DNA from 3 places in the Proteus mirabilis HI4320 genome. Region 3 is predicted to be linked to each of the others. Evidence: predicted binding sites of a transcription regulator. Region 3 holds the regulator's gene; each other region holds the start of a gene.
What was found. Region 3 encodes PurR, which represses purine synthesis genes. Its sites were predicted from a motif close to CANGCAAACGTTTGCNTG; they were not measured.
Positions count from the first base shown of each region.

Region 1: rbsD (D-ribose pyranase) is a predicted target of PurR. The motif match lies at 1,997-2,014, and genes of this name have one in related genera.
Region 2: cvpA (colicin V production protein) is a predicted target of PurR. The motif match lies at 4,775-4,792, and genes of this name have one in related genera.

Region 1 covers NC_010554.1:114,409-122,254, reverse strand. Annotated here, with positions in the region: gene dxs (1-deoxy-D-xylulose-5-phosphate synthase) at 1-1,685, shown strand, start outside; gene rbsD (D-ribose pyranase) at 2,026-2,445, shown strand; gene rbsA (ribose ABC transporter ATP-binding protein RbsA) at 2,453-3,961, shown strand; gene rbsC (ribose ABC transporter permease) at 3,963-4,928, shown strand; gene rbsB (ribose ABC transporter substrate-binding protein RbsB) at 4,968-5,858, shown strand; gene rbsK (ribokinase) at 5,935-6,861, shown strand; gene rbsR (ribose operon transcriptional repressor RbsR) at 6,866-7,846, shown strand, end outside.
Region 2 covers NC_010554.1:1,911,870-1,919,715, reverse strand. Annotated here, with positions in the region: gene truA (tRNA pseudouridine(38-40) synthase TruA) at 1-745, shown strand, start outside; gene PMI_RS08770 (DedA family protein) at 785-1,486, shown strand; gene accD (acetyl-CoA carboxylase, carboxyltransferase subunit beta) at 1,783-2,745, shown strand; gene folC (bifunctional tetrahydrofolate synthase/dihydrofolate synthase) at 2,738-4,036, shown strand; gene dedD (cell division protein DedD) at 4,026-4,664, shown strand; gene cvpA (colicin V production protein) at 4,847-5,338, shown strand; gene purF (amidophosphoribosyltransferase) at 5,369-6,886, shown strand; gene PMI_RS08740 (UbiX family flavin prenyltransferase) at 7,008-7,589, shown strand; gene PMI_RS08735 (TIGR01777 family oxidoreductase) at 7,609-7,846, opposite strand, start outside.
Region 3 covers NC_010554.1:1,471,063-1,478,908, reverse strand. Annotated here, with positions in the region: gene cfa (cyclopropane fatty acyl phospholipid synthase) at 1-860, opposite strand, end outside; gene punC (purine nucleoside transporter PunC) at 1,163-2,380, opposite strand; gene punR (DNA-binding transcriptional activator PunR) at 2,500-3,402, shown strand; gene purR (HTH-type transcriptional repressor PurR) at 3,412-4,437, opposite strand; gene cydH (cytochrome bd-I oxidase subunit CydH) at 4,706-4,789, shown strand; gene sodB (superoxide dismutase [Fe]) at 4,924-5,502, opposite strand; gene PMI_RS06745 (sulfite exporter TauE/SafE family protein) at 5,742-6,557, opposite strand; gene PMI_RS06740 (hypothetical protein) at 6,854-7,189, shown strand; gene PMI_RS06735 (Grx4 family monothiol glutaredoxin) at 7,594-7,846, shown strand, end outside.

The sequences.
Region 1 (7,846 bases), 1.4 Mb from region 3:
ATTACGTTTATAAAACTCCCTTTGACAATCTGATTTGGGATGTGGGCCATCAGGCTTATCCTCATAAAATATTAACGGGTCGTCGTGATCGCATTGATACTATTCGTCAAAAAAACGGCTTACATCCCTTCCCTTGGCGTGATGAGAGTGAATATGACAAACTCTGTGTTGGTCATTCATCCACCTCTATCAGTGCTGGACTGGGTATGGCTGTTGCTGCAGAGCAAGAAAACCTAGGCAGAAAGACTGTTTGTGTGATTGGTGACGGTGCAATTACTGCAGGAATGGCATTTGAAGCCATGAATCATGCCGGTGATATTAATCCAGATATGCTAGTGGTACTTAACGATAATGAAATGTCGATTTCAGAAAATGTCGGGGCACTAAATAACCACCTTGCACAACTTCTATCTGGCAAACTGTATACCACGCTACGTGAAGGTGGCAAAAAAGTCTTTTCTGGTATTCCCCCAATTAAAGAATTACTGAAAAAGACAGAAGAACATATTAAAGGCATGGTTGTGCCCGGCACCATGTTTGAAGAGTTAGGTTTTAACTATATTGGTCCAGTTGATGGTCACGATGTTATTGCTTTAGTACAAACGCTCACGAATATGCGCGATCTAAAAGGGCCGCAACTTTTACATATTATGACCAAAAAAGGTCGGGGTTACGCTCCCGCAGAGCAAGATCCAATCAGTTGGCATGCGGTACCTAAATTTGATCCAAAGACAGGTACTTTACCTAAAAGCCCGAATGCACGCCCGACGTTTTCAAAAATTTTTGGGGACTGGTTATGTGAAGAAGCTGCCACTGATGAAAAGTTAATGGCAATCACCCCTGCTATGCGTGAAGGCTCTGGTATGGTGCGCTTTTCTAAAGAGTACCCCGCACAATACTTTGATGTCGCAATTGCGGAGCAACACGCCGTCACCTTCGCTGCTGGATTAGCTATTGGTGGTTATAAGCCGATCGTGGCTATTTACTCTACCTTCTTACAACGCGCTTATGATCAAGTGATCCACGATGTGGCTATCCAAAAACTCCCGGTACTCTTTGCTATCGATCGTGGTGGCATTGTTGGTGCGGATGGTCAGACCCACCAAGGAGCTTTTGATCTCTCTTTCTTACGCTGTATCCCTAATATGATTATTATGGCACCTAGCGATGAAAATGAGTGTCGCCAAATGTTGCACACAGGTTACCATTATCAAGAAGGGCCTGTCGCTGTACGTTATCCTAGAGGATCAGGGGTTGGTGCGCCATTACAACCGCTGAGCGAACTTCCTATAGGAAAAGGTATTATTCGTCGCCAAGGTAAAAGTATTGCAATTTTAAACTTCGGAACCTTATTACCCGAAGCCTTAGATGTTGCAGAAAAACTGGATGCAACAGTTGCAGATATGCGCTTTATCAAACCACTAGATAAAGAACTGATCCTTTCCCTTGCCAAACAACACGACATACTGGTCACCTTAGAAGAAAATGCCATTATGGGTGGCGCAGGTAGCGGCGTTAACGAGTTATTAATGCAAGAGCGTTGTTTAGTGCCCGTACTCAATTTAGGGTTACCTGATCTTTTTGTGCCACAAGGTGGACAAGAAGAGATCAGAGCCGATTTAGGACTTGATGCAACAGGCATTGAAAAATCGATTAAAGCTTATCAGGCTCATTCTTTGAGATAATATTTCAAAAGTCTCTCTTGCTTGTAAAGCCGGAGAGACTATTGATAAGGTTAATAAATTCTGACTTTATTTTCTTGTAAAAACTGCCCTTATTTCTTTTCTTTTTTAATTATTTTCAAATCTTGTTAAAGATCACTTTTTAATGAAATTAACTGTAATTTATCAATTTTAAAATTGAATCCATTCAGCGTTAATTGATTCAATCAGTTAGATTTTTCCTTTTTTCTTTCCTTTAACGAAACGTTTCGATCACCTTCACAATATAAATAAATCCAACTTGTTTTCCTATTTTCATTTCCTACTATGTAGAACAGCGAAACGTTTCGCTGAGGAGGCAAAGATGAAAAAAGGTGTATTACTTAATAGTTCAATTTCTAGCGTAATTGCACGTTTAGGGCATACTGACAAAATAACGATTGCAGATGCTGGATTACCCATACCCTCCTCTGTTGAGCGTATCGATCTTGCTTTAACTCAGGGGATCCCTGACTTTATGTCAGTGTTACAAACGATCACCCATGAAATGCAAGTCGAAGCCGTTATGCTTGCCATAGAAATTAAAAATATAAACCCACTTCTTTTTAGTGAGATAACCCGTTATTTGCATTTATTAGAACAACAACAAAAAAAACCTATCGAGATCATTTATGTCACTCATGAAGAATTTAAAACACAACTTCCAGATAATAAAGCGGTGATAAGAACAGGTGAATGCTCTCCTTATGCCAATATCGTGCTGTTTTCTGGTGTGACTTTCTGAGGCCAATATGGAAGCATTACTTGAATTAAAAAATATTGATAAATCATTTCCAGGCGTAAAAGCATTATCTGGTGCGACGTTACGAATTTATCCTGGCCGAGTGATGGCACTTGTTGGTGAAAATGGCGCAGGTAAATCCACACTAATGAAAGTGCTAACAGGTATCTACCAAAAAGACGCAGGTGAAATTATTTATCAAGGGGAACGTTGCTCTTTTAATGGTCCTAAGTCTTCTCAAGAAGCCGGAATAGGTATTATCCATCAAGAACTCAATCTTATCCCTGAATTAACCATTGCAGAAAATATCTTTTTAGGTCGCGAGTTTACCCGTGCATTTGGTGCCATTGATTGGAAAAAAATGTATGCAGAAGCGGATAAATTACTTGCTCGCTTAAACCTTCCTTATCGCAGTCATCGCTCAGTTTCTGAATTATCCATTGGTGATCAGCAAATGGTTGAAATTGCCAAAGTACTCAGTTTTGGCTCTAAAGTGATTATTATGGATGAACCGACAGATGCATTGACAGACACCGAAACTCGCTCTCTGTTTAGTGTGATAACTGAATTAAGAAATCAAGGTTGTGGCATTGTCTATATCTCACATCGATTAAAAGAAATTTTTGATATTTGTGATGATGTAACTGTGTTGCGCGATGGTCAATTTATTGGCGAAAAGCCCGTTTCTTCATTACAAGAAGAGACACTTATTGAAATGATGGTAGGCCGTAAATTAGAAGATCAATACCCTCGCATCCATATTCCTGCAGGAAAAACTAAACTTAATGTCTCTCACTTAAGTGGTGCAGATATACATGATGTCAGCTTCTCCCTATATGAAAATGAAATTTTAGGTATTTCAGGGTTAATGGGCGCAGGCCGTACTGAATTAATGAAAATGATTTACGGTGCATTGCCAAAAACACAAGGTAGCGTGGCGTTAGAAGGTAAAATTTGTCAGATCAAAAAGCCTGCAGATGCACTTGCCCAAGGTATTGTTTATATCTCTGAAGACAGAAAACGCGATGGTTTAGTGCTAGGTATGTCAGTAAAAGAGAATATGTCACTGACGGCGCTACCTTATTTTAGTCGCACTATGGGGATCTTAAATCATAAAGAAGAGCAATTAACTGTCAGTGACTTTATTAAATTGTTCAACATAAAAACCCCGTCCATCAATCAGATCATTGGTTTTTTATCAGGCGGTAATCAGCAAAAAGTCGCTATTGCTCGCGGACTAATGACTCGTCCTAAAGTGCTTATTCTTGATGAGCCTACCCGCGGTGTCGATGTGGGGGCGAAAAAAGAGATTTACCAATTAATTAATAAGTTTAAACAAGAGGGATTAAGCATCATTTTGATCTCTTCAGAAATGCCAGAGGTAATGGGAATGAGTGACCGCATTTTAGTTATGCATGAAGGTCGTATCAGCGGTGAGTTTTCTGCCAATAATGTCACACAAGAGATGCTAATGGCGGCGGCTGTTGGTAAACAATATGGTGCTACAGTAGGAGTTTGAGATGAGTACAAAATCAATACCAGCGTCAAAACGATGGTTCTCTAAGGCTTGGTTATTAGAACAAAAATCACTCATTGCCTTATTGTTGCTTATTGTCGTGGTTTCAACACTCAGCCCGAATTTTTTTACCTTAAATAATATTTTTAACATTCTACAACAAACCTCTGTTAACGCAATTATGGCTGTAGGTATGACATTAGTCATTTTAACCTCTGGTATCGATTTATCGGTAGGTTCATTACTCGCTTTAACCGGTGCTGTTGCTGCTTCTATGGTAGGGGCTGATGTTAATGCGTTAGTGGCTGTTGTCGGTGCTTTAGCATTAGGAGCAGCTATTGGTGGCGTTACAGGTGTCATTATCGCTAAAGGTAAAGTGCAGGCATTTATTGCCACATTAGTGATGATGCTGTTATTGCGTGGTGTCACGCGTGTTTATACTGATGGCAGTCCAATAAATACAGGATTTAGCGATAATGCCGACCTGTTTAGCTGGTTTGGTATTGGACGCCCCTTTGGGATCCCCACCCCTATTTGGCTGATGATGATTGTCTTTTTAAGCGCGTGGTATGTATTGCATCACACACGCTTGGGTCGCTATATCTATGCCCTTGGAGGAAACGAAGCAGCAACCCGTTTATCTGGTATTAGTGTCGATAAAATCAAAATTATTGTTTATGCGCTTTGCGGTTTATTAGCGGCCCTTGCCAGTGTCATTGAAGTTGCTCGTCTTTCTTCCGCCCAACCAATGGCTGGCAATGGTTATGAACTGGATGCTATCGCCGCTGTCGTCTTAGGTGGTACCAGTCTTGCTGGCGGTAAAGGACGCATAATGGGCACACTTATTGGTGCGTTAATTTTAGGCTTTCTCAATAATGCACTCAATTTATTAGGCATATCATCCAATTATCAAATGATAGTCAAAGCTGTTGTCATCTTACTTGCCGTGCTGGTTGATAACAAAAAATAATACGCTTTCTCTTAATCCGAACCCCGACAGGAATATATTATGAAACTAAAAAAAATAGCAACGCTTCTCTCAGTGGTTGCTCTAAGCGCTACCATAAGTGCCAATGCATTAGCAAAAGAGTCTATCGCCCTCGTTATTTCAACGCTCAATAATCCTTTCTTTGTCACCATGAAAGACAGTGCACAAAAAGAGGCGGATAAATTAGGTTATGACTTAGTCGTACTTGATTCAATGGATAATCCAGCCAAAGAATTGGCAAATGTGCAGGACTTAACCGTAAAAGGCACCCGTTTAATGCTCATTAATCCAACGGATTCTGATGCTGTAGGTAATGCCGTGTTAATGGCAAATAAAGCTAAAATTCCTGTAGTAACCCTAGATAGAGTAGCCAATAAAGGTGAGGTTGTTAGCCATGTTGCTTCTGATAACCGCCTAGGAGGAAAAATGGCGGGAGATTATATTGCGGAAAAAGTGGGTAATGATGCCAAAGTGATCCAACTAGAAGGGATCGCCGGAACCTCCGCTTCTCGTGAGCGTGGAGAAGGCTTTAAACAAGCTGTTGATGCTCACAAACTTAATATATTAGCAAGCCAACCTGCTGACTTTGACCGTACTAAAGGCCTTAATGTTATGCAAAATCTATTAACCGCTAATCCTTCAGTGCAAGCGGTATTTGCTCAAAACGATGAAATGGCATTAGGGGCATTGCGTGCATTACAAACTGCAGGTCGTACCGATGTCTTAGTTGTTGGCTTCGATGGCACAAATGATGGCATTAAAGCGGTTAACCGAGGTGTTTTAGGTGCGACTATTGCACAACGCCCCGATCAAATTGGTATTATTGGTATTCAAACCGCTGATAAAATTCTGAAAGGGGAAAAAGTGGATCCCACTATTCCTGTTGAGCTTGAATTAGTCACTCAAAAATAATCACCCATCTAACCACGTAGTACTTTCACTGCGTGGTTAGTTTCGTTATAAACTAGGTTTTCAAAGGATAAAGGCTATGACAACTCCCCGCCTTGCTGTTTTAGGTAGCATTAACGTTGACCATATTATGAATATTGCACAATTTCCCAAGCCCGGAGAAACCGTGATTGGTCATGACTATAAAATAGCATTTGGTGGTAAAGGGGCAAATCAAGCCGTCGCTTGTGGACGTAGTGGTGCCGATATCACGTTTATAGCCTGTGTGGGAGATGATGCTATTGGTCGCGAAATCATCGCTCAATTAAAAACAGATAATATTGATACTGATGCAATTCGTATTATTCCCAAGACACCTACAGGTGTAGCAATGATCCTAGTTAATGAACAAGGCGAAAATGTCATTAGCATTGTTGCCGGAGCAAATAGTGCTCTCACTCCAAGCCATTTGCATCAGTATCGTCATATTATTGAACAAGCAGATGCTTTATTAATGCAATTAGAATCCCCTCTAGACACTGTCTTTGAGGCAGCAAAACAAGCCAAAGCACATCAAACAAAAGTGATTTTAAATCCCGCTCCTGCACAGCCGTTATCTGATGAATTTCTGAGTTTTATTGATATTATTACGCCAAATGAGACAGAAGCCGAAATATTAACCGGTATTTCTGTGCATGATGAAGTGGGTGCAGCTAAAGCGGCTAATATTTTGCACAGTAAAGGCATAAAACACGTTTTAATCACTTTAGGCAGTCGTGGCGTATGGTTTAGTGAACAAGGCACCGGTATGATCATTCCCGGTTTTCGTGTTGAAGCAGTTGATACTATTGCCGCAGGTGATACCTTTAACGGTGCATTTGTTACAGCGATATTAGAAGGTAAATCAGCTCATGATGCGATCCGTTTCGCCCATGCAGCCGCGGCAATTGCAGTGACACGTCATGGCGCGCAATCCTCCGTCCCTTGGCGTGATGAAATTAAGTCATTTTTAGCAGAGCGAGCATAATATTTTGGCAACAATGAAAGATGTCGCCCGTTTAGCGGGTGTTTCAACATCCACCGTTTCCCATGTTATCAATAACAATCGTTATGTGAGTGAAGGTATCCGCGCAAAGGTTAATCATGCAATAGCAACCTTAAATTACGCCCCTTCAGCATTAGCTCGTAGTTTAAAAATGAACTGCACACGTACCATAGGGATGTTAGTTACCGCCAGTAATAACCCCTTTTATGCTGAAGTCGTTCGAGGTGTTGAACGAAGTTGCTATGAACAAGGCTATAGCCTCATTTTATGCAACACCGAAGGCGACTATGAGCGCATGGATACTAGCCTTGAAACCTTGCTACAAAAGCGTGTCGATGGGCTGTTATTAATGTGTACTGAAGCCCGCGCACCATCAAGTGAAGTATTAAATCGTTATCCACGGTTACCCATGGTGATGATGGATTGGTCTCCATTTGAATACAGTAGCGATATTATTCAAGATAACTCCCTATTAGGGGGAGAATTAGCCACGAATTATTTAATTGAAAAAGGTTTTACTGACATCGCCTGTATTGCGGGTCCCCAAGATAAACTTCCCGCTAAACATCGCCTACAAGGCTACTATAATGCGATGCAACAAGCTGGGTTACCCATTCGTAAAGAGCTGGTTTTAACCAGTGATTTTGAGTTTGCAGGTGGCTTTAGTGCAATGCAAACACTGCTCTCACTCCCTATACAACCACAGGCCGTATTTACCTGTAATGATGCAATGGCGGTCGGTGCTTACCAAGCGATTTATCAAAAAGGACTACGTGTACCTGATGATATTTCTATCGTCGGTTATGATGACATCGATTTAGCCTCTTATATGATCCCCCCTTTAACGACTATTCATCAACCCAAAGATGAATTGGGCAAACTTGCTGTAAGCCAATTATTACGTCGTATGGAAGATATTGAAGCACAAGCCAATCTATTAGTGTTAACACCCAAACTGATTGAACGA
Region 2 (7,846 bases), 440 kb from region 3:
GCAACGTCAAAATGAGGTTCGTAGTGTCCAAGAAAGGTTAGAAAAAGCGTTATCTCAAGTAGCAAATGAGCCTATCTCTGTTTTTTGTGCCGGCAGAACTGATGCCGGAGTTCATGCAACCGGGCAGGTTGTGCACTTTGAGACAACGGCTCATCGCAAAGATGCGGCATGGACGATGGGGGTTAATACCCATTTACCTCAAGATATTGCCGTTCGTTGGGTAAAAACGGTAGCGAATGATTTTCATGCTCGATTTAGCGCAACCGCAAGACGTTATCGTTATGTGATTTTTAATCATCGCTATCGTCCTGCAATTTTATCCTCAGGGGTAACGCATTTCCATTACCCTCTAGATGCACAACGAATGCATCAAGCTGCCCAATGTTTATTGGGCGAGAATGATTTTACCTCGTTTAGAGCCGTACAATGCCAATCTAGAACACCTTGGCGTAATGTGATGCATGTGAATGTTTCACGCTATGGTGATTATGTGGTGGTAGATATAAAAGCCAATGCTTTTGTCCATCATATGGTAAGAAATATTGTGGGGAGTCTATTGGAAATTGGCTGTGGTAATCAGGCTATTACTTGGATGGCTGAATTATTAGCCTTAAAAGATAGGACTAAAGCAGCAGCAACTGCAAAAGCAAATGGTTTATATCTTGTTTCGGTTGATTACCCTGAACGTTTCGAACTTCCTAAACCTGCAATGGGGCCGCTATTTTTAGCAGATAACCCATTTTAAATACTTTAAACATAAAATTACCCCGTTTTCTGAGGATTTATGGAATTATTAACGCAATTTGCTGATTTAATAAAATTTCTAATTGATTTTATTTTACACATTGATGTCCATTTAGCCGAGTTAGTCGCTCAATATGGTACATGGGTATATGCCATTCTATTTTTAATTATTTTTTGTGAAACGGGGCTTGTTGTCACACCATTCTTACCGGGCGATTCGTTACTGTTTGTTGCGGGGGCTTTATCTGCGTTAGATACCAATGATGTTAATGTTCACCTAATGGTTCTCTTACTGCTTTTCGCTGCGATTTTAGGTGATGCGGTTAACTATTCTATTGGGCGCATTTTTGGTGAAAAACTCTTTAGTAATCCCAATTCACGTATCTTTAAACGAGAATACTTAGATAAAACCCATGCTTTCTATGAAAAACATGGTGGTAAAGCGATAATTTTGGCAAGATTTGTGCCGATTGTCCGAACTTTCGCGCCATTCGTTGCAGGAATGGGCAAAATGTCATATCGTCATTTTGCTTTTTATAATGTTACGGGTGCCATTGCATGGGTACTGCTATTTACTTATGCTGGATACTTTTTTGGTGACTTAGATATTGTTCAAAAGAACTTAAAATTGCTAATTGTTGCCATTATTGTTATTTCTATTTTACCAGGTGTTATCGAAGTGATACGCCATCGTAGAGCGAGTGCAAAGGCCAAAAAAGAGAGTGATAACCAAGAGGTTTGAGCAGTTATCATTAGCTTTTGCCGTAGAATAGCAATAATAAAGAGATGCGCTGAAATTCAGTAAGCGGTATCATCATAAACTTTGCTAACCACATAGCCAGTATATTGTGAGTTAACATGTTCACAATAATCTGCTCTAAATAATTAGGGTTGTAGCTAGGCGATAAGTGAATGCAGCACGAAAAGCACACCGACAAAGTAGGTGACTTGTGCAATTAAACGCAGTCAACATGCTGCAACTTAAAATATGACGAGTATAAACTGGCGAAGGTCAGATTCAGACGAAAAGGTCCGTTAATGAGCTGGATTGAAAAAATTCTTAATAAAAGCAATATCACGAGTTCACGTAAAGCCAATATCCCAGAAGGGGTTTGGACAAAATGTGATAGCTGTGGGCAAGTACTTTACCGCGCAGAATTAGAGCGTAATTTAGAAGTGTGCCCCAAATGTGATCATCACATGCGTATTTCAGCACGCCGTCGCTTAGAAACTTTTCTTGATACAGGAAGCACGACTGAGCTGGGCAGTGAGTTAGAGCCTAAAGATATTCTGAAATTCCGCGACTCTAAAAAATATAAAGACAGAATTGCTGCGGCTCAGAAACAAACCCATGAAAAAGATGCCCTAGTGGTGATGAAAGGTACGTTAAAAGAAATGCCTGTTGTGGCCGCATCTTTTGAATTTGCATTTATGGGCGGCTCTATGGCGTCGGTTGTGGGTGCGCGTTTTGTTCGTGCGGTTGAACAAGCATTAGAAGATAATTGTCCACTGATTTGCTTCTCTGCAAGTGGTGGTGCACGTATGCAAGAAGCATTGATGTCATTAATGCAAATGGCAAAAACCAGTGCCGCATTAGCTAAAATGCAAGAGCGTGGTTTACCTTATATCTCAGTGATGACCGATCCTACTATGGGTGGGGTTTCTGCAAGTTTAGCAATGTTAGGCGATATTAATGTTGCTGAGCCGAAAGCCTTGATTGGTTTTGCCGGTCCACGTGTTATTGAACAAACTGTACGTGAGAAATTACCCGCGGGTTTCCAACGTAGTGAATTCCTGCTAGAAAAAGGGGCGATAGATATGATAGTTCGCCGTCCTGAAATGCGTGATGAGCTAGCTGAATTACTGGCTAAGCTGACTCAGTATGATTTAGCGAAAGACGAAGATGAACTGCTAGGCGAAGAAATGATCGCTGATGACATCGAATCTTCTGACAATGAGCCAGAAATTAACATCGAAACGAATAAAAAAGAAGATGTCTAATATCATAACTGCTCCTCAAGCCACATCGCCTTTGTCGGTGTGGCTTTCTTATCTTGAACACTTACACTCAAGTGCTATTGATATGGGACTTGAGCGCGTGGGCAAGGTAGGTCAATTACTGAATGTATTACGTCCTGCCCCTAAAGTTATCACTGTATCGGGTACTAATGGTAAAGGAACCACTTGCCATATGCTCGAGTCAATTTTGATGGCTTCAGGATTGAAAGTGGGGGTTTATAGTTCACCTCATCTTGTCCGTTATACCGAGCGTGTTCGCATTCAAGGTAAAGAGCTTTCACCAGCTGAGTTTTGTCAAGTATTTGCTGAAATAGAGCAAACCAGAGGCGATATTTCGCTGACTTTTTTTGAATACGGCACACTCGCCGCATTGAAACTATTTCAACAAGCTCAGCTTGATGTGGTTATTCTTGAAGTTGGGTTAGGGGGGCGTTTAGACGCGACCAATATTGTTGATGCCGATATTGCAGCTATCACCAGTATTGCCCTTGATCATACCGATTGGTTAGGGGCTGATAGAGAGCATATTGGTCATGAAAAAGCCGGTATCTTCCGTAAAAATCACTATGCTGTTGTAGGCGAGCCAGATATGCCACTGTCTATTGCACAAGTCGCGCAACAGAAACAGGCTAAATTATTTCGTCGTGGTGTTGATTGGTCATTTTCTATTGATGGTGATCACTGGCATTGGCGTAGTGCAGATAAGCAGTTTGAAAAACTTCCCATCCCTAATATTCCCTTAGCCAACGCAGGTACGGCAATGGCAGTAATACGCTGCTTATTGAAAAGCGACGATAAAGTGAGCCAAGGGATCACCCATCAAAGTATTGTTGAGGGAATGAGTAAAGCTCAGTTGCCGGGACGTTTTCAGATAATTTCGCAGCATCCATTAGTTATTTTTGATGTTGCTCATAATCCGCATGCTGCTGGATATTTAGCCGAAAAACTGGCGCAATTACCGCGTTATTCTGATACCAAAGTGCGCATTGTTGTTGGTATGCTGGGTGATAAAGATATTGCGGGTACATTAGCGTGTTTATCCCCTCAAGCCGATCAGTGGTATGTTGCACCATTGAATGAGTTTCGTGGCGCATCAGCTCAGGTATTAGCTCAGCACCTCGACTATCCGGCAGTATTTGATAGTGTCGAGCAAGCATGGCAACAAGCAATATCTGAGGCGCAAAAAAATGATATTGTGGTTGTATGTGGATCATTCCATACCGTTGCTCATGTAATGGAACTATTGGAAAAGGAGAGTGCGAGTGGCAAGTAAATTTCAAAATCGCTTAGTCGGAGCCGTTGTTCTTGTGGCGGTAGGGGTTATTTTTCTTCCTACATTATTTGACGGCGATAAGAAATATAACGAAGACCAATTTGCCTCTATTCCTTTAGTCCCCAAACCCGGTGATGAGCAAGATATTGAATCAATAGCGCCGATTGAGCAAACCACGACACCGTCAACGCCATCAGAGGGTGCTTCTGAGGCGATGATCTCTGAAGCGGTAACGGGGGTTGAACAGCCTCAAGTTTCTACTCCTGAAGTATCGGAGCCTCAAGTAGCGCCATCAACCCCGGTTGTTGAGCCACCTAAAGTGGTTAATCCGCCTGTAGAGCCACCAACTACTCCGCCACCGGCGGTATCAGAAACAACCGCGCCGAAAGGTGAGGCTTGGGTTGTGCAGTTAGGTGCCTTGAAAAATGCGGCGAAAGTTGAAGAAATTATTGCAAAAATGCACCTCTCCGGTTATCCAGTATATACCGTGCCTGCTCGCCCTGTTTCAGGAAAAGTGACACGTATCTATATTGGGCCTAATGCCTCAAAAGCAGAGTTACAGGCGATGTTACCTCGCCTTAAAGAGCTAACAGGCCTGCAAGGTGAAGTAAGAGCCTATAAACCATAACTATGTTGATGAGACATCAGATGAGTGAAGTAACAAGGTGTTAACTTATTGCGGCGATTATGATTTTTCATGTCGCCGTAAATTATTTTAAAATTATCGAAAATTAGCGTTACGCAAACGTTTTCGTTTTCTGTTAGAATGCTACCGTATTAATGCGGGGCATCGTTATTGGATAGAGATTTATGGTCTGGATAGATTACGCCATTATTGCCATTATCGGTTTTTCTGCATTAGTTAGCCTGATCCGTGGCTTTGTTCGTGAAGCATTATCACTTATCACCTGGGGTTGTGGTTTTTTTGTTGCAAGTCAGTTTTATCCTTATCTAGCCGTCTATTTTACTCGGTTTGAAGATGAGCTGGTTCGTAACGGGATTGCGATTGTCACACTGTTTATTGCAACGCTAATTGTCGGTGCGGTGATTAATTATGTGATTAGCTCTCTTGTTCAACGCACAGGGTTATCAGGTACAGATCGTGTGTTGGGGATCTGTTTCGGGGCTTTAAGAGGTGTGCTGATTGTATCAGCGTTACTTTTTGTCTTGGGTGCTTTTACTCCTATGGCAGACAGTGCCGATTGGCAACGTTCTGAGCTTATTCCTCAATTCAACCATATTATTAGGTGGTTCTTTGACTACCTACAAAATGCGTCAAGTTTCGTGTCGGAGAAAATGTAACCTCTCCGTCTGGCTGATGAGGATCTTTTCATGTGCGGTATTGTCGGTATCGCTGGAGTTAATCCAGTAAACCAATCGATTTATGATGCGTTAACGGTGTTACAACACCGAGGTCAAGATGCAGCAGGCATTGCAACAATTGATGAGAATAACGGTTTTCGTCTACGCAAAGCAAATGGGCTGGTGAAAGATGTCTTTGAAACGCGTCATATGTTGCGTTTAAAAGGAACTATCGGAATAGGACATGTACGTTATCCAACCGCGGGCAGTTCGAGTGCATCAGAAGCGCAACCTTTTTATGTTAACTCACCTTTTGGGATCACACTTGCACATAATGGTAATTTAACCAATGCGCATTTGTTGCGTCGTCAATTATTTGAAACTGCTCGTCGACATATCAATACCACCTCAGACTCCGAAATTTTACTCAATGTGCTAGCGTATGAATTAGATCGCTTCGATCATTTTCCGCTAGAGCCAGATAATATTTTTACCGCTGTTGCGGCTATGCATAAAAAATTACGTGGCGCTTATGCTTGCGTTGCTTTGATCATCGGCCACGGCTTATTAGCTTTTCGTGATCCTTATGGCATTCGTCCTTTAGTGTTAGGCAAACGTACTTTAGAAGATGGACGCAGTGAGTATATGGTTGCGTCTGAAAGTGTCGCTCTAGATACACTAGGATTTGAATTCTTGCGTGATGTAGCACCCGGTGAGGCTGTTTATATCACAGAGCAAGGACAACTGTTTACTCGTCAATGTGCTGAAAATCCGCAATTAGTGCCTTGTCTATTTGAGTATGTTTATTTTGCGCGTCCAGACTCTTTTATTGATAAAATTTCCGTATATAACGCCCGTCTACGTATGGGGCAAAAACTCGGCGCTAAAATTGCTAAAGAGTGGGAAGATTTACAAATAGATGTGGTGATCCCTATTCCTGAAACTTCTTGTGATATTGCATTAGAAATTGCCCACATCTTAAATAAACCTTATCGACAAGGTTTTGTGAAGAATCGTTATGTTGGACGTACTTTTATTATGCCCGGCCAGCAAGAGCGTCGCAAATCAGTACGTCGTAAACTAAATGCCAACCGTGCAGAATTTCGCGATAAAAACGTGTTACTTATCGATGACTCTATCGTACGTGGCACAACATCAGAGCAAATTGTTGAGTTAGCGAGAGAAGCGGGGGCTAAAAAAGTTTATTTTGCCTCAGCCGCTCCAGAAGTGCGTTTCCCTAATGTTTATGGTATTGATATGCCTAATGCCAATGAATTAATTGCTCATGGGCGTGAAGTGGATGAAATACGTAAACTGATTGGTGCTGATGGACTTATTTTTCAAGATCTCTCTGATTTAATTGCCGCTGTTCAAGAAGAAAATCCAGATATCAACCAATTCGAATGCTCTGTATTTGATGGTGTCTATATCACAAAAGATATTGATCAAGGCTATTTAGATTACCTTGAAAATTTACGTCGTGATGATGAACATAAAATTCGTGATCAACATGAAGCTGAGAACTTAGAAATCTATAACGAAGGCTAATTTTCCGTTAAAATAGCCACCTTTATCAAGCGTCGATGCTAGCGTAACACTACATCGGCGCTTGTTTTTTGAGGGTTAATCATCATAATGATTAACAAAGATATATATTCTGAGGATTATAATGAAAAAGCTGATTGTCGGGCTAACAGGTGCCAGTGGCGCAATTTATGGTATTCGTTTATTAGAAATACTTAAATCCGTGCCAACCGTAGAAACTCACTTGGTGATCAGTCAAGCGGCGCGTCGTACCATTTCATTAGAAACGGATTATTCTCTCAAAGATATTCATGCTTTAGCTGATATTATTTATGACGATCGAGATATAGGGGCGACTATCTCTTCAGGCTCGTTTCGGGTCAATGGTATGGTTATTTTACCTTGTTCGATTAAAAGCCTCTCCGGTATTGTACATAGCTATACTGATACGTTAGTGACACGTGCCGCTGATGTCGTGTTAAAAGAAGGACGTAAATTAGTGCTATGTGTACGCGAAACACCGTTACATTTAGGGCACTTACGTTTAATGACTCAAGCTGCTGAGCTTGGTGCCATCATTATGCCACCAGTACCTGCATTTTATTTTCAGCCTAAAACGATCGATGACATTGTTAATCAGACAGTAAATCGAGTGCTTGATCAATTTGACATTGACTTGCCGGATGATCTTTTTCAGCGTTGGCAAGGGGATAAACCTGCCCGTTGATCCCCTGTGTGACGAGTGACTATTTTTTATGGCGAATAATATCTTCTAAAGCGCCTTCCAGTTGTGGGTAACGAAAGCTGAATCCTGCATCGAGCAGTTTCTTAGGAAACGCTTGTTGCCCACCTAAAACTAATGTGGCACTTTCTCCCATCATTAATTTTAATATTGTGGCAGGAACCGTCATAAATGCAGGGCGTTTCAGTACGTGAGCTAAAGTCGTGGTAAATGCTTTATTTTGTACTGGATGAGGGGCTGTC
Region 3 (7,846 bases):
AAAATATATTTACTTATCCAACTATCGACATTAACTTTATTGTGATTAGAACCAATGGTATGTAATAAAAATAATCCATCTTCTTTGATATTACGACGAGCGACATCAAAGTAAGTGGCATAGTTTTTCGGGCCAACATGCTCGAACATACCAACAGAAACGATACGGTCGAACTGCTCGTTTAAGTCACGGTAATCTTCTAAGATGATATTGACATCAAGACCTTTACAGCGCTCTTGTGCTAATTTCTGTTGTTCAACTGAGATGGTCACCCCTGTAACAGAAACGCCATAGTTTTTGGCAGCATAAGCAGCAAGACCACCCCAGCCACAGCCAATATCAAGCAATGTCATACCTGGTTTTAGCTCTAACTTACGGCAAATAAGGTCGAGTTTGTGCTGTTGAGCAACTTCTAAGCTATCCGCATCCTTCCAATATCCACAGGAATATTGCATATAAGGATCTAACATTGCGGTAAAGAGGTCGTTACCTAAATCGTAATGCTCTTTACCCACCATCCACGCTCTTTTTTGTGTTTGTAAATTAAAAATGCGTGCCATGGCTATTTTTAAAATATCGCGCCAGTTACTTGGCAATTTATTTTCAAGACCTGCTCGTAAAACTTTATGAAAGAATATATCAAGACGTTCGCAGTCCCACCAACCATCCATATAGCTTTCACCGAGACCTAATGAGCCTTGTTGTAATACTCTTTTATAAAAATCTTTATTATGCACTTGGATATCATAAGGTTCAGAACCATTGATATGAATGTCTGCTTGAGCGAGCAGCTCTGATGCGATCCGTTGATAAGGATCATTGGAGGTCTTTCGGCCTTCTTCTACACAAGATGTACTCATATACTCTCCGGCGTAAACTAAGCGGGTTTTGAGGCATGAAGCAAGAAAGGATAATGCAGATTGGTAGAGTTAAAACAATATTGAATTCAACACAGATTGAATGAATAAAATTATTAAGAGAACTAATCTGACATAATCAGCAAATTATCTGTTTAATGCCTCAAAATCCGAAAGAAAAATGAATAAAACGCTTAAGCGTTTGAACAAGTATAGAGATGTAAATAGGTTTTCTCTAGAAAATAAAAAGGCCATTTTATATAAATGGCCTTTTTTAAGAATTTTCCTAAAAACAGGGTATGGCGTTATTCTGTCGCCTGAACTGTGTGTTTGCTAACGGATTTATTACGTTGAATAAAGTAACCCAGCGCCATTGGAATAGCCGTGAGTGCCATAATCGCTGTGGTATTAATTAATGGCTGTTGGCTAATAAAGGCTGAGACAATAAAGCTTGCTAAACTACATAGACCTAATTGTAGCGCATTTTGCAATGCAGCAGCTTTACCACTCACTTCCGGGTAGGCTGATAGCGCATTAGAGACAGCAATGGGATAAGAAGCACCGTTCATCACAGCCATAATACAAAATGGAATTAAAATTGTTGTTAATGTTGGGTGTGTATATTTGGCGACTAAGAACAACGCTGTCATGCTCACTGCGTAGCCAATTAACAATAAAGGTAATAGTGTTTTACCCGACATTTTTGATAATAAAATGCGACAACCATAACCACCTACCATAAATGCGATGGTTTGTGGAATATAGCTTAAGCCGATATCTTGTGGTGAATAACCCATCTTCTCAAGGATAATCGGAGAGCCTGCTAACCAAGCAAAGAAACCCGCACTACAGGACGCGTAAACTAATACGTTACCGGCATAGATAGGTGACTTAAGCAAAGTTAAAAATGATACTGTAGATGGGCCTGCATCAATAACTGATTTTTGTTTAATATTTTTTAGCATCAATGTGGGTAGCATTAATACAAGAGTAATTGCCATCAGCAACATAAAAATCATGCGCCAGCCACCGTGGTTTAACAGAAAAGCACCAATGAGTGGCGCTAAGGCTGGGGAAAGGGCGACCAATGGCATAATTGATGCGAAAACGTGTTGAGCGCGAGACTCATCAAAACGGTCTATCACTAGTGCTTGCCAAATAACGGCTGCAGAGCAGACGCCAAAGGCTTGTAAGAAGCGCATGGTTAGTAAACCGGCAGCACTGTCTACCCAAAGCATACCTAGACAACCTAGGGAGAAGAAACTTAGCCCAATAAGTAAAATAGGCTTACGCCCCAATTTGTCTGAGAGTGGTCCCCAAAGTAGTTGAGCGACAGCAAAGCCAAATAGAAAGATACTTAAGCTGTTACTGACGGCGCCTTCACTGATTGATAATTCGCGTTGCATCATACCAAATGCAGGCAGATACATATCGATAGCTAAATAGCCCAGCATACTAAGGCAGGCGAGATACACCATAAAGAGAGAAGGTGTTTTTGATTGTGTGGAATTCTTTAAAGTCATTTTAATTTTCTATGTTATGTGATGTAAAACATTTTATATATTGTAGCTAAGAGTGATTTTACTTGTGAAACGGGAATATTTGGTTAATGCTGTGAAAAAAATTCAAAGGAATAAATATTATGTGGTCAGAATACTCGCTAGAGGTCGTTGATGCTGTCGCTAGAACGGGGAGTTTTAGCTCAGCCGCTCAAGAATTGCACAGAGTACCCTCCGCGGTGAGTTACACCGTGAGACAATTAGAAGAATGGCTTGCCGTTCCTTTGTTTGAACGCCGGCATCGTGATGTTGAATTAACCGATGCGGGTAAGATCTTTATTAAAGAAGCCCGTTCTGTTATCAAAAAAATGAATGACACTCGCCATATGTGCCAGCAAGTCTCAAATGGCTGGCGGGGGCAGTTTAGCATTGCCGTGGATGGTATTGTCAAACCGGCTAGAACACAGCAACTTATTCTGGACTTTTATCGCCATTTTCCTGATATCGAACTCTATGTTTATCCTGAAGTTTTTAACGGTGTCTGGGATTCATTAGTGAACGGGCGTGTTGATTTGGCTATTGGTGCCACTAGAGCTTCACCTATTGGTGAACGTTATAGTTTTAAAGATATGGGCTTTATGCCGTGGCGATGTGTGTGTCATGCTGATCATCCTCTTGCAAGCGCGGCACATCCATTAACCGATGATGAACTACGGCCTTATCCTAGTTTATGTTTAGAAGATACCTCACGTAGTTTACCAAAACGAGATACTTGGGCATTAAATAATCAGCGCCGAATGATAGTACCTTCATGGGATATGGGGCTTGAGTGTTTATTAGCAGGATTATGTGTTGGTATGGTGCCTTGGCACCGAGCGGAGCCATTAATCGAACAAGGTAAGTTGGTTACCCTTACCTTAGCACAACCCTTGCCAGACAGTCCGTGCTGTCTAACATGGGTTGATAAAAGCGAATCGCCGGCATTAACTTGGCTATTAGATTATCTAGGCGATAGCCAAACCTTAAATGAGGAATGGCTTCGTTAATGAAGGAGATCAGCGGCGATAATCAATAAATGGACCATCGGCAACAGAGCGACGTTCTACTAGGCGCGGGTGTACTTCGATAGTTTGTGCATCCTCGCGTTTATTCACAATACGGTCGAGTAACATGGAAAAAGCCATTTGTCCTAAACGCTCTTTCGGCTGGTGAACCGTGGTTAAAGCTGGTGTGAAATAGCGTGCATTACGGATATTGTCGTAGCCGACAATGGAAATATCGGCAGGAACACGTAATCCTAACTCATCAGCTGCACATATTGCTCCCATCGCCATAACATCACCGCCACAAAATACGGCAGTAGGGCGTTGCTTTTGATTGAGCATTTGGGTCATGGCTTTGTAACCAGATTCAGGTTCAAAGTCACCTTGTACAATCCACTCTTCTTTTACCGTAATTTTCGCTTCTTCCATGGCTTTTAAAAAGCCCTGTAAACGACCGCCTCCGGTATTTCGCTCTAGAGGGCCGGGGATAATACCAATATCACGATGACCTCGTTCAATAAGATAACGACCGGCTATATAGCCACCATGGAATGCGTTATCAATAATGGTATCAGTAAAGTCACCGCGGGCTTTTCCCCAGTCCATTACGACCATCGGAATATTACGATAACCTTCTAAGAGAGAAAGAAGATGATCGGGATATTCTGAACACATGACTAATAAACCATCAACACGTTTTTGTGCCAACATAGCTAAATAAGCTTTTTGTTTATCAAGATTATTATGTGAATTACATAAAATTAGCGTGTAGCCTTTGCTATAACAACTATTTTCAACAGCTTCAATCACTTCAGCAAAGTAAGGTGCTTCACTGGACGTGGCTAATAAACCAATAGATTTAGTGTGATTGACTTTTAAACTACGTGCGACAGCACTCGGCGAATAATTTAATTCTTTTATCGCAGCCCAAACTGCCGCTCTTGTGTTCTCAGCAACAAAACGAGTTTTGTTGATCACATGAGAAACAGTCGTGGTTGATACGCCTGCGCGTTTTGCCACGTCTTTTATTGTTGCCATGGTGTGGAAAACTCCTGACCTTCATTGGTCTCTTTTAATTCATTTTATGGTTTAACTGCCAGTATAGTCATATATAGGGCAAACACTGGCAATAATTTAGCGATTAGCTGTGAATTTTGTATGATCTAGCTCAAAAGTGAAAGTATTAATCAATGTTATAAATTGTGCTCTAGTCGCTATTTTAGCAAAACTTGATATGTAATAATAATTAACCATGACAAGATTATGGTTTAATCTGAGTATTATAATCATTTTGAGGGAGAAATAGATGGATACGGATCTGAAATTTGGTTTAAGTACCGCAGTAGCAGCACTGGTTATGATCGTAATATATGCAAGTTTATTGTTTTGATTGTTAATTGCTAATTATTTACTTAAATTTTAGCTATCCAAAGTGAGCAATCAAATATATCAATATAACAAAGGGCACTAGGCCCTTTGTTATTAGATTATCAAAAATGGTTTTCCCATCTCTGAAACAGTCAATTAAGCAAGATTTGCTTCAACAAATGACCAGTTAACCAGTGCCCAGAACTCTTCTAAGTATTTCACACGTGCATTACGATAGTCGATGTAGTAAGCGTGCTCCCAGACGTCAACAGTTAACAGTGGTTTATCTTCGCCAGAAACAGGTGTTGCAGCGTTAGATGTATTAACAATGGCTAATGAGCCATCTGCTTTTTTCACTAACCAAGTCCAACCTGAACCAAAGTTTTTTGCAGCTGCATCATTAAATTGTTTTTTGAACTCTTCAAAAGAGCCAAACGCTTTATTGATTGCTTCTGCAATTTTACCTGTTGGTGCACCGCCTGCGTTTGGTGCTAAGCAATTCCAGTAGAATGTATGGTTCCAAACTTGAGCAGCATTATTGAAAATACCACCTTCAGTAGTTTTGATGAGCTCTTCTAAAGATTTATTTTCTAAATCAGTACCTTTAACCAAGTTATTTAAGTTGGTTACGTAAGTTTGGTGGTGTTTGCCGTAGTGGTATTCTAATGTTTCTTTAGAGATATGTGGCTCAAGAGCATCTAACGCATAAGGTAATTTTGGTAATTCGAAAGACATTGCGTACTCCTTTATCCTATCATTTTCGGGTTTTGTGCCTTAAACCATTCCATCTAATTCAACTGAATTGATAAAATGAGGCAAATGAACTCACTAAGTTGTTACTATTTTGCTAATTATTTTAACAAAAATTCATTGAAATAACAGCTAAATATCTTTTATCTATTAGTATAGAACATATAGATTAGTTATATTGATAAGAGTATCTCTCACTAAGATAGAGGTAAAGTGTTAAAACACTATCCCAATATCAGGGTATATAACATTTTAGCCATGACGATTAATAAGAATAGGGCAAATATTTGGCGTACTCTGGCAATAGGTAGTTTATAGGCAACTTTTACGCCGATAGGGGCTGTAAGTATACTGGTAATACTAATACCAATAAAAGCAGGTAGATAGACAAAACCTAAATAATAGTCTGCTAATTCAGTTTGTTGCCAACCATAAACGATCCCCATAACAGTCCCAATAGTGGCGATAATCACACCCAGCATTGATGATGTTGCAATACATTTACGGGTATTAAACCCCCAGTGGCTTAATAGCGGTATTGTTATGGTGCCACCCGCTATACCAATAAAACTTGAAATAAAACCCACTAAGCTACCACCGGTTGTCAGTGCTGGTTTTGAAACCACCGGATCTTGGGCATTCTCAACACGTTCAGCTTCTTTTTTCTTGGTCAGTAATCCATATATGGTATAGGCCATAAAAATACAAAAGATAATTTGTAATAGGGTATTTGAGAGTTTTTGTACTAGGAATGTCCCAACTAGCATACCGAGAAGAGTGCCTACAGCGAGGAGCGGAAATTGTGACCATAAAATCGCTTTATGTTTATTATGCGAATAAGCAGAAGAGGCGGTAGAAAATATAATGACAGAAAAAGAGGTTGAGAGGGCGATTTTCATTACCATATCTGCAGGGATAGCTTGTTGGCTAACAACATACATCACAATAGGAACAATAATGGCTCCACCACCAATTCCTAACAATCCGGCAAAAAATCCAGTTATACATCCCACAATCAGAAACAGTAAAATCATTTCCATTACTAAATACTCATAAGTTTAAATATGCGAGTTTTGACGAGTCCATGATAATGGCAGATCCCTATTAGAAATAACATCTCATTTTTATATATATAAACAATTAGTTAATTTTACTTATTGTTCTATCTCTATTGAATAAAAGCAAAACAAAAGATGGGTAAGTTAATTTATTGAATATATAAATAATTTATATATATCTTACAGAGCGTGAGCAGGATATTTATCAGAATGTTTAATTATTATCTATAATTTAAATTGAACTAATGATTGATGTTTATTCATAAAAAGGAGTATTTATGACTGCTAAAATTGATCCAAAAGCATTTTTTGACTTACCCTTTGAGAATGGTAAAGACATTACAGATAAAGAATTAAAAGCCGCTTATGATGCAGGGCACACTTTTATCCATATTGATTTAAGTGATGCGCATTTCTCACCACAAATTACCTTGTTCAATGGTAATGAATTAGATCGTATTCGCGGTGGTGTAATTCGTATTGATAATAACTCAACGAAATCTACTTTAGTTGCTGAAGGGCCAAGTAAAAAACCAGAGCAATTAAAAGCCGGTTATTATTACCACGCTTCAGGTACTACAGGTTGGGATATTATTGTTAAGCCTATTAAATAACGAAATTTATCAATATCCAATTTAACGAGATATTGATATTGACGTTGAAAATTTGTGTGATCAGGGACATCAGATATCCGTCGACTAAAACATTATCTGGTGTTCTTTACTGTAATGTGCATTTATACACTTATTTAGGTGCTTTTTATGGGGGCACTTCACATTGGGCGAGGGTTTACGGCGTTTTTCGCTAAGCCAACATTAATCTTATTTTATTTGTTCCCAGATCGTCATGCCTTGTCGTATGTTTTCTCATCAATTATAGGGTGATTTATCCGTAATTTATTGATTTAGATACATAACTAAACTTATATAGAGCTTTCTTATATAAAGTGGTATTCTTCTTTCATGTTTTCCTCAATATAAAACATACTGAATATAAAAAGGTTGTAAGGACTTAATAAATGACGACTATCGAAAAAATTGAACGCCAAATCAAAGAAAATCCCATCCTGTTATACATGAAAGGATCACCAAAATTACCAAGCTGTGGATTTTCTGCACAAGCCGTTCAAGCGATTTCTGCTTGTGGTGAGCGTTTTGCTTATGTCGATATTTTGCAAAACCCTGATATTCGTGCAGAGCTACCAAAATATGCTCATTGGCCAACTTTCCCACAATTATGGGTGGATGGCGAATTAGTCGGTGGTTGTGACA